DNA from 2 places in the Caballeronia sp. GAWG2-1 genome. Region 2 is predicted to be linked to the other one. Evidence: riboswitches for the same ligand, from Rfam matches in the RefSeq annotation. Region 2 holds a riboswitch; the other holds the start of a gene.
What was found. A riboswitch is a leader RNA that binds a small molecule or an ion and turns the genes downstream of it on or off. The one in region 2 is predicted to bind manganese.
Positions count from the first base shown of each region.

Region 1 (7,336 bases), on a different contig from region 2:
AGGCGTGCACGCAGCGTCCGTGCAGCGCGGGAGATATCGTGCCGATCATGTTCAAGCGCAAGCTCGATATCCATCAGATGACCTTCGCACTTGGCGAAGCGCTCGCGCATCTGAACTTGTTGTGGCTGGATGGCACGCTTACGCGCGAGACGGGCGAGGACGGGGTGATCCGGTACTCGCCCGCTTAGAACTCGTTACTGCACCAACACAGCCCCGAAGTTCTGCCGCCCGAACGGACTCACGTTATAGCCGCTGACGTTGGCACGCGTGATTGCCGCCGCAGTCGGATAAACGAGCGGAATCCACAGCGCCTGATCGTGGATGATCTTCTGCGCGTCCACATAAGCCTTCGTGCGTTTCGCGACGTCGGAGGTGACCTTGCCATCCGCGATGAGCTTATCGAGTTGCGGGTCGCAGAAGCGCGCGAAGTTGATGCCCGACTTCACCGCATTGCAACTGAAAAGCGGCGAGAGGTAGTTGTCCGGATCGCCGTTATCGCCGGCCCAGCCCATGAAGAGCATGTCGTGCTGGCCCTGCTTGGCTTCCTTGATGAGTTCGCCCCACTCGATAATCTTCACCTGCGCCTTCACGCCGATCTTCGCGAGATCCGCCTGCAGCAGTTCGGCGCCAGCTTTCGGATTCGGGTTCAGCACACTGCCGTTCGGACGCACCCAGATGGTCGTTTCGAAGCCATTGGGCAAGCCTGCATCCGCGAGCAGTTTCTTCGCGGCATCGGGCGAATACTTGTACGCCGCGATGTTCTTGTCATAGCTCCACGTGTTCGGCGGATACGGGTTCACAGCGGGCGTTCCCGTGTTTTCGAACACCGTCTTCGTATAGGTGGTGCGGTCGAACGCCATGTTCAACGCCTGCCGCACCTTCGGGTTATCGAGCGGCTTCTTCTGCGTGTTCAGCGCGACGAACGCGGTCATGAATGCGGGCGTCTCGCTAACCTTCAGCGACTTGTCCTTCTTCGCGTCGAGCACGTCCTGCGGCTTCGGCGACAACGCGATCTGACATTCGCCCGCCTTGATCTTCTGCGCGCGCACGGCGGCGTCCGGCGTGATGGCATAAATCAGGCGATCGATTTTAGGCTTCGGCCCCCAGTAGCTCTGATTCACGTCATAACGGATCACCGCGTCTTTCGTATAACTCTTGAGCACGAACGGACCGGTGCCGACAGGCTTGCTGTTCAGATCGACTTGCTGGTTCGCTTTCAGCAGCTTGTCCGCATATTCCGCCGAGTAGATCGATGCGAAGCCCATCGTGAGGATCGGCACGAAGGTCGCGTTCTGCTCGTTGAGTTCGAACTTCACCGTTTTGTCATCGACCTTGGTCACGGCCTTGATGAGCTTCACGAGACCCATCGATTGCGCATGCGGAAAGCCGCTCGCGCCCGCGATCTTGTGCCAGGGGTTGCTGTCCGACAACATGCGCTCGAAGGTGAAGACGACATCGTCGGCATTGAGCGGACGCGTTGGCTTGAAGTAGTCGGTGGTCTGGAACTGCACGTTCGGACGCAGATGGAACGTGTAGGTGAGACCGTCGCTGCTGAGCTCCCACTTCTCGGCGAGCGCGGGCGCGACTTTCTTCGCGGCCTCGTCGTATGACACGAGCGTGTTGAAGATGACATCCGCCGACGCGTTGGTCGTGACGAGCGAATTGAACTGCACGACATCGAAGCCGTCCGGGCTCGATTCTGTGCAGATGGTGAGCGGCTTGGCCATTGCGATAAGCGGCGCGACGGCGAACGTCGCGGCGATGGCGGCAGCGAAAAGTGTGTTGCGCATGAGATCTCCCGTGACCCGGCTGGTCACATTACGATTGTTCTTGTGGCTGGTTTTACCCTGTGCGCGTGTGGCGAGCAAGTAGCGCATCCGCGCGGCTAGGTTAGCGAAGCGCTCGCCGCTCGACAACGAATCGTTGCGCATACGCTTATGCCTCGAACGCGCCGTGCGGGTTGCCGAACCGGGCGGCTCAGGCTACACTGCCCCGGTCTTTGGGGAGTAGCCTTCCTTCCATCAGCGAAGGAGAACGCGTCAACATCCTCGGCCTTGCTGCCGTGGCGCGTTCGACCGGTCGGTGCTGTCGCATCCGGCGGTTTGGCGAGACCATCGATGCGCTTTGTCGTTCTTGGTCGGACGGCGCATGGCGCATCGTGGTTCGCTGAACGTCCGACCGTGGAATCATCGTGTCCCCACAACTACAAAAATCCCTGTCTCGCTGCGCGCTCATTCGCGCATGCGCGTTGCATCGTTTCCCGCGAGGTGCCGCATGACGATGCTCTTCGTCGAACTCGCGTTGATGCTCGCGGTCATTCTCATCGCATCGGAACTCTTCACCAATGCGCTCGAACATCTCGGCGAACGGCTCGGCATATCGGAGGGCGTGACTGGATCGCTGTTCGCGGCGGTCGGCACGGCGCTGCCGGAAACGACCGTGCCGATCATCGCGCTGCTGGGCGGCACGGCGAGCCGTTCGGTTAACGAAGAAATCGGTGTCGGCGCCATTCTCGGCGCGCCACTCATGCTCGCGACGCTTTCCACTTTCCTGATGACGCTCGCGGTCATCAAATCGCGTGGCTTGCGCGGCCGGATCATGCCCGAGCGCAGCGGCTTCACGCGCGACCTGAACTTCTTTCTCGTCGCGTTCCTGATTGCGGCCGGCGCCATGTTCGTGCCGCATCATGCGTGGCAGGTGCGGGCGATGTTCGCGGTCGGCCTCGTCGGCTTATACGTGATCTACGTGATCACCACGTTCAAGGCATCGGCGAGTCTTGTCGAAAGCGGACACGGCACGGAAGCGCCCGAGCGTCTCTTCATCACCCGCGTGGGTTTGCCGAACGGTATCGGGTCGATCATGCTGCAGTTCCTGATCGGCATCGTGCTGCTCGTCGGCGGGGCGAAGGGCTTCATCCACGGTGTGGAAGGCGTGTCGGCGGCGCTTGGCATATCGCCGCTCTTGCTCTCGCTCATCATCATTCCGATTGCGACCGAACTGCCGGAAAAGGTGAACAGCATTCTTTGGGCGCGACGCGGAAAAGATACGCTCGCGTTCGGCAACATCACAGGCGCGATGGTATTTCAGGGCACCTTGCTGCCGGGCATCGGCATCATGCTGACGCCGTGGGAGCCGCGCGTGGAAGTGCTGACCGGCGTGCTGATCACGCTCGCGGCGGCGGCATGGCTGCGCTTCAACGCGCGCGGCAATGGCGTGGTGTTGTGGGCATTGCTTGGCAATGGCATCTTGTACGCGGCTTATCTGACCTTAACCCTCGGCCGCTGAAGCCTTCGAGCGACGCAAATAAAAAATGCCCGCGCGAGGCGGGCATCAAGAGCGAAGCGCCGCGTCATGTCTGACGCGTTCTTCTCGTTGTTCTTATTAAGGTTATCGGCGCGTGCCGGAAAAACTTTAGAAGCGCGCGGCTTGTTGATATCGTCCGGCGGCTTTCGCCTGATCCATCGACTTGCGGTACGCCGTCGACAGCATGGCTTGCGCGGCGTTCGCACGGCCCATCGTTGCTTCGATGCTCGCCTGAATCCGGCGAATGGTCGCGAGCGATTCAGCCGGCTGATTCGCTTCCACGGCCATCAGGAGCGGCGTGCGCGCCTCTGTGAGTTCGGCCGCGCGCGCCCAGTTTTCTTCGTTGACCGCTGCTTCGATCGCCTCGGTCAGTGCCCAGGCGTGTTGAATCATTTCTTGCTGGTTCATGATCGTTCCTTACGACTTGTTGCTTGCCAGCGCGCCCGCGCTGTTGGTGCCGCCGAAGAGCGCGGTCAGGTAGCTGCCCTGCGTCGCCATCTGCGACATCAGCGTGTTGAGCGCGGTGAACTGATCGTTGTAGGTCGTGGTCAATTGCGCCGTGTAGGAAGCGAGCGCGGTTTGCTGGTCCGTGATGCTCGAAAGATCGGCGGTGAGCGCGGTCGTGCGCGTATCGACGATACCGCCTGTCGCGAGAAATCCGGTCAGGCTGTTGTTCAGTTGCGCGGCTACGCCCGTGCTCGAATTGAAGAGCGATGCCACCGCGCCCGAGTTGCTCGACAATGCTGCGGTCAGCGCGTCTTCGTCGGTCTTGAGCGTGCCGTCCGGTTGCAGCGTAATGCCGATCGATGCGAGGTTCACCTGGCTCGTGCCGGAACCCACGCCCTTGGCAATCGTGCTGGAAAGGGCGTTGCGAATGGTGTTCATCATCGAGTCGCCGAGCAGCGCGCCGCCTTGCGAACCGGCTGCCTGGGTCGAGTCGAACGAAGTCAGCGACGCGGCCGTCGTGATGAAGTTGTTGTACGCGGTGACGAAGCCATCGATGGCCGTCTTCTGCGTGGCCGTGTCCTGCGCGATGGTCAAGGTCTGGGTCGTGCCGACCGCATCCGACGTGAGATTCAGCGTCACGCCGGACAGCGCCGTCGTGACCGCATTGGTCGAGCTGCTGGCAGGCGTGCCCGCGATGGTGAAGTTGGCGTCCATGCCGGCCGTCGTCTGCGTCCAGTTCGACGAGCTGATGGCCGTCTGCGCCGGAACCGCATTGCCGTTCGAGTCTGTCGTGGCGGCGCTCAACGTCGATGCCACGTTGAGTTTGGACAAACCGTTGTCGTCGGGCGTCGTGCCGTCGGACTGCATGTTCGGCGTGACCGCCACGGTAATGCCGTTGGCCTGGCCCGTCGACGCCGAGCGCAGCACGAGGTGCGCGCCATCGGTGCCGTTGACGACCGCCGCCGTGATGCCGGGGTTACCGCTTGCCTTGTTGATCGCGGACGCAATGCCCGCGAGCGTGTTGTTCGAAGAGTCGATGCTGATCGACATGTCCTTGCCGCCCACCGACAGCTTCATCGTGCCCGTGCCGAGTTGCGCGGTGCTGGTGAACGCGGTGGAGGTAAGCGATTGCGAGGTGGCGATGTTGCTGACCGCGACCGAATAAGTGCCCGCGACCGCGCCGGTGCTGGCCGTGCCGGTCAGACCCTTGCCGCTGCCGGTCGCCGTGAAGGCGCCGAGCGTCGTGCCGTCCGCGAGCGAACTCACCGAGCTTTGCAAAAGCGACAGCACGGACTTGAGCGTGCCGACCGCGGTGAGCTGGGTGTTGTCCTTGGTTTGCTTGGCTGTCAGCGCATCCGTCTGTCCGGCGACCTTCGCGTTGACGATGGCGGTGACGAGCGAGTTCACATCCATCGTGGAGTTGGTCGAGCCACTGATGATCGACTGCGCGGCCTGCTGGACGGCGCTGGTCGGATCGACCGTGGATGCCGAAGTGGTTGCTACCGTGGACATGTATGGCTCCGTTTCTGGCTTCTTGCCGTGAGCGGTTGAAGATGCGTTTTACTGCGCCGTCAGCAGGCGATTCGTCATGAAGGCGCCTCTGGCGGAAATGCAAATCGGGAGGCAAGCCTCCCTGGGTACGTCGCCGGCGCGCCGTGATCGAGACGCGCCGGTTACTGCGTCGGCGATGCTTAGCCGAGGAGCTTCAGAACCTGCTGGGGCATCGAGTTCGCTTGCGCCAGAACCGAGATACCAGCTTGTTGCAGAACCTGAGCCTTCGAGAGGTTCGCGGTTTCTTGCGCGAAGTTCGCGTCGGTGATCTGCGACTGAGCGGACGACAGGTTGGTCGACTGCGCGGTCTGGGTAGCGGCAACCGAGCTGAAGCGGTTCTGCACAGCGCCCAACTGAGCTTGCAGCGAGTTCACTGCATCCAGTGCGTTGTCGACTGCCTCGATTGCGGACGATGCGCCGTTCGCCTTGCTGATGTCGATTTGCGACACTTGCGGCGGCGTGTTGTTCGCGGTCAGCGCGCCGACTTCGGACGTTTGAGCTGCGGTTGCCGAAGGAACGTTGGTGCTGTTCAGGCTGATGCTCGTGCTGCCTGCGGACAGACCCGTGAACACGTTCGACGAGGCGAACGAGCTGCCGAGCGCCTTGTTGTCCTGGTCGGTGAACGTGTAGCCGCCCGAGCCGTCAGCGATGACGTTGACCGACGTGATCGTTGCCGCGGTGGAAGCTGCGGATGCACCCGTGTCGCCCAGGCTCAGACCGTCGACCGTGCCGATGACCGTGCCCTTCTGCGGGTTGCTGCCGCCGAGCGACAGAGCCGAGACGTTTGCTGCCGAGCCGAGGTCGATCGTGATCGACTGGCCGACGTTCGCGCCAACCTGGAACGTCTTGCTGCCGGCGGTGCCGTCGAGCAGGTTCGTGCCGTTGAACGTGGTTTGCGACGAGATACGGTTGATTTCGCTGATACGCTGCGTCACTTCTTGTTGCAGCGAGGTCTTGTCAGCCGTCGACAGCGAGCCGCTCGATGCTTGCACGGCCAACTGACGGATACGCTGAAGGTTGTCCGTGATCTGCGACAGACCGCTCGAAGCCGTCTGAACCATCGACACGCCGTCGTTCGCGTTCGAAACGCCTTGGTTCAGGCCGTTGATCTGCGAGGTCATGCGCGAAGCGATTGCGAGGCCAGCTGCGTCGTCTGCTGCGCTGTTGATGCGCTTGCCCGACGAAAGACGCGTGATTGCCGACGACAGTGCGCTTTGCGTGCCGTTCAGGTTTTGCTGAGCGACCAGCGAGTTGATGTTGCTATTGATACCGATCATTTTGTTTCTCCGATGAGGCCTGGCGCATTTATCTGAGTTGATAACGCCATCGTTTGGCGGAAGCGTCCGTCGTTTGTTTGTTTGGCCGCTTGTTTAGGTTTTCGGCCCGTGCTAGGCAAACTTTAGTGCTCGTTTCGATTTGCCTGATAAATACCTGGAAATCCGTGCTAAAGCTTGCCCAGCGGGGCTCTGCTGCCGATGCTCGCGGTTTTTGAATGCCCCGTCTGAGAGCTTTAACGGCAGACGGAGCGACTTCTTTCGTTAAAAATTCGCTTCAGACGTCGAACGTGGCCGCAGCCTTGCCGGCGCACCAGCGCTGCCACATCTGGCGCATGCTGGCGGAGAGCGCGCGGGCCACCGTGTCGGGCTGGAACCCCGGCGACTGCAGGCAGCGCTCGCGCATGCCGGCGCGGATCTGCGCGAGTTCTTCGACCCGGCCCGCCCATTCGATGCCCTTCGCGACGAAGTCCGCGCGGTCGCGAGCCACGAAGTCACCGAGGCCCGTGTTGGAAAGCACCGACGTGCTGCCTCGGCTCGCGATCAGTTCGCCGGGCAAGGTGAGCGTGGGCACGCCCATCCACAGCGCCTGCATGGTGGTGACGCCGCCCGCGTAAGGGAACGTGTCGAGCGCGATATCGGCGTCGAGGTGATGCGCGAGATAGCGCACGAGCGACGAGCGCTGACGAAACTCGAGCCGGCTCACATCGATTCCTTCCTTCTCGAACCAATCGATCAGAATCGTGTGGCTGTTGTCGCGC
Region 1 covers NZ_JALQDD010000002.1:86,204-93,539, forward strand. Annotated here, with positions in the region: gene NCR98_RS00775 (MBL fold metallo-hydrolase) at 1-188, shown strand, start outside; gene NCR98_RS00780 (ABC transporter substrate-binding protein) at 195-1,790, opposite strand; yybP-ykoY riboswitch at 1,990-2,143, shown strand; gene NCR98_RS00785 (sodium:calcium antiporter) at 2,275-3,285, shown strand; gene NCR98_RS00790 (flagellar protein FliT) at 3,412-3,711, opposite strand; gene fliD (flagellar filament capping protein FliD) at 3,721-5,262, opposite strand; gene NCR98_RS00800 (flagellin) at 5,442-6,578, opposite strand; gene NCR98_RS00805 (tetratricopeptide repeat protein) at 6,853-7,336, opposite strand, start outside.
Region 1: another riboswitch for manganese. It lies ahead of NCR98_RS00785 (sodium:calcium antiporter); the one in region 2 lies ahead of mntP (manganese efflux pump MntP).

Region 2 (7,336 bases):
GTAGCGCACCGCGATCGCTCTCAGGCCGCCGAGCATGTCGTTGGCAAGGAAGGCGGCCGCTTGCTGATCGGTGCCGAAGTCGGGCCGCACGCCCATTTCATTGATCCATACCGGCTTGCCGAACCGGGCAAGCGCGCCGATGACGTTGTAGCAACCCGTGCCGCCGCACGCGTGCTCGATGTTGCCCTGGTCGGAGTACCAGTGCCATGCCGTGATGTCCCACGTCACGATGGGATGCCCGCCCGAACCGTCCGGCTGTGTGCCGTTCGCGAGCATCGTCACGAAGCCGTACTGCATCCACGCATTGCCGCCCATGACGATCTTGCCCGACGGGTCCATCGACTTGATGCCGGCGATCATGCCTCGGATGACGCCACGCGCAATCTGGAACTTTTGGTTGTCGAAGTCCGTGGGCCGCACGCCGTCCACCCATCCGGCGACCGTTGCCGAGCCGAGTTCGTTGGTCACTTCGTAGTAGGCGTAACGCTGCACACTCACGACGTCGCGCGCGAGCGCATAGGCCGATTGATACGCGGAGTCTTCATCGGCAAAATCGATGCCCATCAAGATCACCGGGTACACCGTCACCCCACCGGCGGCCAGCGCGTTGGCTACATTGGCGAGACGCATGGCGGTTGATTTGCTATACACCTCGTTGCGATACAGTTTGATGCCGAGATCCTGAAGCTGCGCTAATTGTCTAGCGGCGCCAGCGAGATAATAGACATCGCCATAACTGTTGTGACCGTTCATTCCGTAGAATAAATCGCTGGCGACGGGATTTATGGCGGCGGACGCGGCGTGATGACGATAGCGTGAATTATCGACGCTCGATGGCACGTTAGCGCTGTCCGAACCACCGCAAGCGGTTAATAACAGACTTGCTGAAAAGATCGCAGGCAAAACCGGTTTTGTGTTTCTGCAAAAACTAATTAAGCGATGAGCGATTTGCATAATCCAAAACAAGCCGATGACGTGTGCTCGCTTATGTCGCGGAAAATTAAATTCATTCGCGGACGCGAAGACAGGTGAATAGCGCGATGCTGATAACGCGAAGCGCAAGCGGGGCCGCGTCTTTTGCCGATGGAAATGGCGCGGTGCGTCGAGAAATATAGACGGTGACAGACGGGATAATCAAGACTTAATCGCGTCACTTTCACGAGCCGCGCTTATCTTTGCGAGATAATCGAAGAGCGGAGGATGTAATCTTAATGGCGACAGCGATTCAGGCTTCAGAAGGAAGCGTGTTGCGAGATTTATTTGGTCGGAAAAATTAAAGCTGAATAGTCAGCGGGCAATGCGCGGCGCATTTGAAAATTGAAAATTCGCGACGCGCCGCCCACGACGTGTTGGAAAGAAAGATAAACGACGTACGCTTCAGACTTTTCTCGTTTCAATCGACTTCGCGCGTTCTCGAATTACGCATCCGATCCAATACCGCGCGGCACTTCGCCAATTTGCCGAAACACGCTCAACCAGTCTTCCAGATGCCACGTCTTCGACACACGGTCATCGCGTATCTCATGGAACGAGTGAATGGCAAATCGAACCGGCTTCGATGTCGCCGCGATGCCCATCAACGGACCGGACTGCGTACCGCTCACTTCCGCGCGCACGCCGACGCGATTGTCCTGCGTGAGCATGTCTAGAATCTCGATGCGCATGTCAGGCAGCGCAGCCGCCATCTCCGCGAAGATGGGAATCATCTGGTCGGGACCGGCTTTGAAGCCGGCCGGCTCAGGCAGATATTCCCAGTCCGACGTCACGGCTTGGCGCAGCAGGTTCACGTCCTTTTGCGCGAAGGCGGCGTAAAGACGCTCGACGGCCGCGCGGGCTTCTGACTGGGTGATGTGTTCTGCCTCCATGGTGCCTCCTGAGCGTTAGGGATGCGGCGTTGCAACCCACTTTAACCCAATGGTCCGGATCGGGTGATCTGTCGTGTTAAGCTCGCATTTCTTCGTTGGGGAGTAGCCGGCTTTCCCGCCCGGGAAAGCGTCCATGTCAACACGCTCGGTCTTTCGACCGTGGCATGGGCAGCCGTCACAGGTTGGCAAGACCATCGACAGAATGCGCTTCCGGTCGGGCGCGCCTTCTGTCCTTGTGCTTGCCCGACCAGACCAGAGCGCTACTCGATGAACCTCGCTTCCACCGTATTCCTTGCTTTCGCCATGTCCACCGACGCCTTCGCCGCCGCCGTGGGCAAAGGCGCGAGCCTGCATAAACCGCGCATCGGCGAGGCGCTCAAGGCGGGAGTCATCTTCGGCGTAATCGAGGCGCTCACACCGCTCGCCGGCTGGGCGCTCGGCCGCGCCGCCGCGCAATACGTCACCGCGTGGGACCACTGGATCGCTTTCGGCCTGCTTTTCGTGCTCGGCGCGCGCATGATCCGCGAAGGCTTAAGCAAATCGGCTCACGAAGAAGAGAAGCCCAATTCACATTCCTTCTGGGTGCTCGCCGTCACGGGCTTTGCCACCAGCATCGACGCGATGGCGGTCGGCGCGGGCCTCGCGTTCATCGACGTCGATATCTTCTCGACCGCCGCGACCATCGGCTTCGCAACCATGCTCATGGTGACCATCGGCGTGATGGTCGGACGGCTGGTCGGCGCGACTATCGGCAAGCGCGCGGAGATCTTGGGCGGGCTGATTCTCATCGGCGTGGGCAGCGTGATCCTTGCGGAGCATCTGGGTTACTTGAGTTGATGCGAAGTTCTGCGTGTCGCGTTAGAAAGCGCCGCCCAAGCCACGAACTCACCACTTCGCCTCATCCGTTCCCGGCGGCACCGATGGCCTCGCGTAACCCGCCGGCGTGCGCTCGAAGCGCGCGCTCGGCGTGACCGCGCGCAGCATGCCGAAACCCGATTTGCTTTCCTCGGTGTATGCGGCGATGTCCGGCCGCGCCGTCTTCAACCCTCCGTCGATACGTCCAAGCCCGCGCAGCCAGTGTCCCGTCTGTGCGAGCGAAACCTCCACGTGCCAGCTACCGCCTTCCGTTTGTTGCTTCCATAGCGCGGCGGCCGCGCCGAATGCCATCAGAAAGCCGCTCGCCATGTCGAGCATCTGCATGGGCAGCGCTCGCGGTTTGCCATCGCCCTGCGCTTCGCCTTCGGCGGCGTTGAAGCCTATCGCGGTCTGCACGAGCGAATCGAAGCCACGCCGATCCGCCCACGGACCTTCCGTGCCATAAGCCGACAAGGACACGTACACGATGCCCGGCCGCCGCGCCACCAGCGCCTCGGGCCCGAAGCCAAGCTCGGCGATCCCGCCCGGCCGATAGCCTTGCGAGAAGACATGCGCGTCATCGATCAGCCGCCACAGCGTCGCGCGACCGTCCTCCGTGTGCAGGTCGAGATGCGCGGAGCGCTTGCCGCGACTCGTCTCGGCGATAGCGGGAATGTTCGGCAGATGCGGCGAATTCACGAGCATCACGTCCGCGCCGAACGAGGCGAGCGCTCGACCGCCCGTGGGACCGGCAAGGATGCGCGTGACGTCCAGCACGCGGATATCGGTCAGCGGGCGCGCGTCATTGTCGAGCGCGGGCAGCGCGAGAGGCGCGGCGTCGCCGATACGCGTGATTTTCAGCAACGGCTGCGCGGCGATGGCTTTGGCTTGCGGCGTCGCATCCCATTCTTCGAAGCTGCGCAGCATCGTCACGACGAGGCCGCGTTCGGCGCACGCGGTTTCGTAATCGTTCGCGCGCCATTCGAGCAGCGCGCGTTCGGCATCGGCGCGCGTGGCGCTGTGCGGGTCGAGACCCAGCACGCGCAACGCGCCATCCTGATGATGCTCGAAGTTTGCGTGTATGCGCACGTAGCCATCGGCCGTGCGGTAGAGGCCCGAGAACTCGCCCCAGGTCTCGGGTTCGGCGCCATCGACCGTGAACCAGTCGGTGCATTCGACGGCCGCGTGCGTCATGTCGACGCTCACGCGCTGGCGGTCGACGCCGCGCGCATGAGCCAGCTCGGAGGCCGCGAGCGCTGCCGCCGCGATGGTCGATTGCGCCGCTTCGCCCACGGCGAACGATGACGGAAACACCGGGTCGTGTCCGGGTAGATCGACGAGGTGGAGGGCATCGTCGGGAAGGCCGGCGAGTTGCCAGAGATTCGTAAGCGTTGCGAAAGAAGTCATGGCGATGAGTGCGCGCGGGTCAGCGATGACGCATTGTCGCGCCGATTGATTGAGCGCGCACGTTGCGCTTGTCTAAAGCGCGTGGATCAGCGGAAAAAGTGGTCCGCGAGGCGGCGCAGGCGGTCGCGACTTGACGCCGACGGCTCAACGCTTGGCATAGGCCCGCAGGATGCCCAACGCCAACCGCCCGCACACCTTCACTTCCCCGCCATCGCCAACACGCGCTCCAGCTCAGGCAAATCCACCGGCTTGACCAAATGTGCGTCGAACCCGGCCGCCCGCGTGCGCGCCATGTCTTCGTCGGAACCAAGACCCGTCATTGCGGCGACGATCACACGCTTGCCTTCATCGCGCATCTGACGAATGACGTCGAAGCCCGTCATGCCCGGCATCGATAGATCGAGCAGCACGACTTGCGGACGCGTCGTCCCGAACGATGCTAGCGCTTCCGGGCCGTCATACGCCGCGCGCGCCGCGTGACCGAGCATATCGACGAGCAAGGTCATGCTGTCGGCTGAGTCGCGATTGTCGTCGACAACGAGCACGTCGAGCTGACGGCTCGCCACCGCATTCGGCGCGGAAGGCGGCATGATGCCCTGCGTGGGCGGTTGCGCGAGCGGCAGCCACAAACTGAACGCACTGCCCTTGCCAGTGCCGCCGCTCTTCGCCTCGACGTGGCCGCCATGCAATTCGGCGATCGCTCGAACCAGCGTGAGGCCGATGCCAAGCCCGCCTTCATCCGGATGCGCGCCCGGCGCATGCTCCTGCACGAAAAGATCGAACACGGAGGCGAGCGCATCGGCGGAAATGCCGCGACCCTGATCCGTCACGCGCAGAAGCGCCGCGCCGCCGCGTGGACCGATTTCCAGCCGGATGGTCGACTCGGGCGGACTGAATTTCGCCGCGTTGTTGAGCAGGTTATTGAGCGCTTGCACGAGCCGCGTCGGGTCGCCATTGACGAAGAGGCGCTGGCCGCTGTCGTCCACGTCGAGCCGCTGCCCGCGCGCCTCGAAAAGCGGTTGACTCGCTTCGACACTCAGGTGCACGACATCGGCGATATCCACGGTCTCGGTCGCGAGCCGGATCTTGCCGGAACTCACGCGGCCCGCTTCGAGCAGATCGTCCACCAGCTTGGTCAGATGCGCGAGCTGCCGGTCGACGATATGGCGGCTGCGAATGACATCGGCATCGTCGGAAGCCTTTAGCTTGAGAATGCTCACCGCGTTGCGGATGGGCGCGAGCGGATTGCGCAGTTCATGGCCGAGCAACGCGAGAAACTCGTTCATGCGGCGGCTCGACGCCTCGAGTTCTTCCAAACGCCTGCGCGCGGTCATGTCGCGCGTGATGGCGACGAAGCCTTTTTCGCGGCCATCGGCGGCGGGCAGCGCGCTCAGAATGACGTGCGCCCAGAACTCCGAGCCATCCTTGCGCGTGCGCCAGTCCTCGTGTTCCGTGCGGCCGCGTTCCGCCGCGAGACGCAAGTCGTCGCCAGGACGGTCGCGGCCCTGTTCGTCCGACAGATAGAAGAGCGCGAAATGCCGGCCGATCGCTTCTTGCGCGGTGAAGCCGTAGAGCGCGCGCGCGCCGTCGTTCCACGAACGGATGATGCCGTCGTGGTCGAGCATGCAGATGGCGTAGTCGCTCACCGAATGGATGAGGAGCCGCAGGCGTTCGTCCGCTTCCGTCGCGCGGCGGCGATCCGTGATGTCGTGGATGAAGCACGCGAACTGCCGCTGCCCGTCGAACCACACTTCGCTGATGGTCAGCTCGGCGGCGAATTCGCTGCCGTCGCGGCGCAGCGCATGCAGTTCCACGCGCGTGTTCATCATGCGCGCCTCGCCGGTGGCGAGATAGCGCGTGAGACCGGCGCGATGCGCATCGCGATAACGCTCCGGCACGATGAGCTGCGCGAGTTCGCGGTCGAGCGCCTCTTGCGCGCGCCAGCCGAAGAGGCTGGTTGCGGCCTCGTTCCAGTCCACGACCATGCCGGCTTCGTCCATGGCGACGAACGCAATATGCGCGTTGTCGAGCACGGTGCGGCGACGACGCATGGCATCGGCAAGCTTTTTTTCGTATTCGATACGTAACGACAATTCGACCGTCAGGTCCGCATTTACGCTTTGATTCTCTTGCAGGAGTTTGCGGTTCTCCTGCGCGATTTCCTCGCGTGCAAAGGTTTCCGCAATGCACGCGCAAAACGCGTTGAGAATGGAGATATCGCTTTGGCTGAAGTAATCGGGTTCGCTTGAAATGAGTTTCAGCACCGCGACCGACCGGCCTTCGTAAATGACCGGCGCGACCACCATGGAGACAGCGCCGACGGCTTCGCATGCAGCACGATCCACGCGATGATCATTCGCCGTATTGCGGCTGATGAGCGCTTGCTGCCGCGTGATGCACAAGCCCGAAAGACTGCCCGCGGTCGGCAGACGCGTGCCGACGCTTTTCGCGGCGACTCCGCTCGCCGCGCAATAGACGAGCTGATCGCCTTCGATCCACTCGACAACCGCAGACGCCACGCCGGCAACTTCCCTCAAGGTATCCGTGACTCTTTGCAGATAAGCGGGAAGCGGCAGCCGGGAATGGGCGAGACTTGCAAAAATAGCGAACCAGCGCTGAAAGTGCGCCTGACGGTTATGTTCCGCCTTTGATTTCATGTTCGGAGTCGAAGCCTCGAATTGCGAGTGCATAGCTCTTGTTCCAATCGACGGATCGCGAATTGTAATCGCGGAAATATCGAAAAGCGCAGCCGATATTTTATTTTGGTATTGAAACACAAAATCCTGCGCAAACGTTTGCGAGGAGAGGAAATTTTGACTTCGTTTGTAAGGCGAAGCTGAATCGATTAGGAGTCGATACGGCGAAACCCGCCTTTCGGATGCGAGTCATGCATGCCTTTTAAACGCCGGACCGATTGAAAAACAATATTCTTTGTAGCTTCAGCGGTAAAAACAGCGAACTTCGAATACCGATTTACTTGCCTTCGTCAGAAGCCGGTAAATTTTGGCTTCCGGCTTCCGGCTTCCGGCTTCCGGCTTCCGGCTTCCGGCTTCCGGCTTCCGGCTTCCGGCTTCGGGCTCATGCAGTCCGCGCCGCCGGACGAATGCCGGATGGCCGCGCCGCCTTGAACCAGCGTTCTGCCGCCACCCAACGATTCTTGCCCGCGCGCTTGGCTTCGTAGAGCGCGTTGTCGGCGTCGCGCAACACAC
Region 2 covers NZ_JALQDD010000040.1:497,330-504,665, forward strand. Annotated here, with positions in the region: gene NCR98_RS29245 (glycoside hydrolase family protein) at 1-753, opposite strand, end outside; gene NCR98_RS29250 (ester cyclase) at 1,419-1,865, opposite strand; yybP-ykoY riboswitch at 1,951-2,118, shown strand; gene mntP (manganese efflux pump MntP) at 2,133-2,702, shown strand; gene NCR98_RS29260 (CoA transferase) at 2,751-4,127, opposite strand; gene NCR98_RS29265 (hybrid sensor histidine kinase/response regulator) at 4,325-6,784, opposite strand; gene NCR98_RS29270 (GGDEF domain-containing protein) at 7,206-7,336, opposite strand, start outside.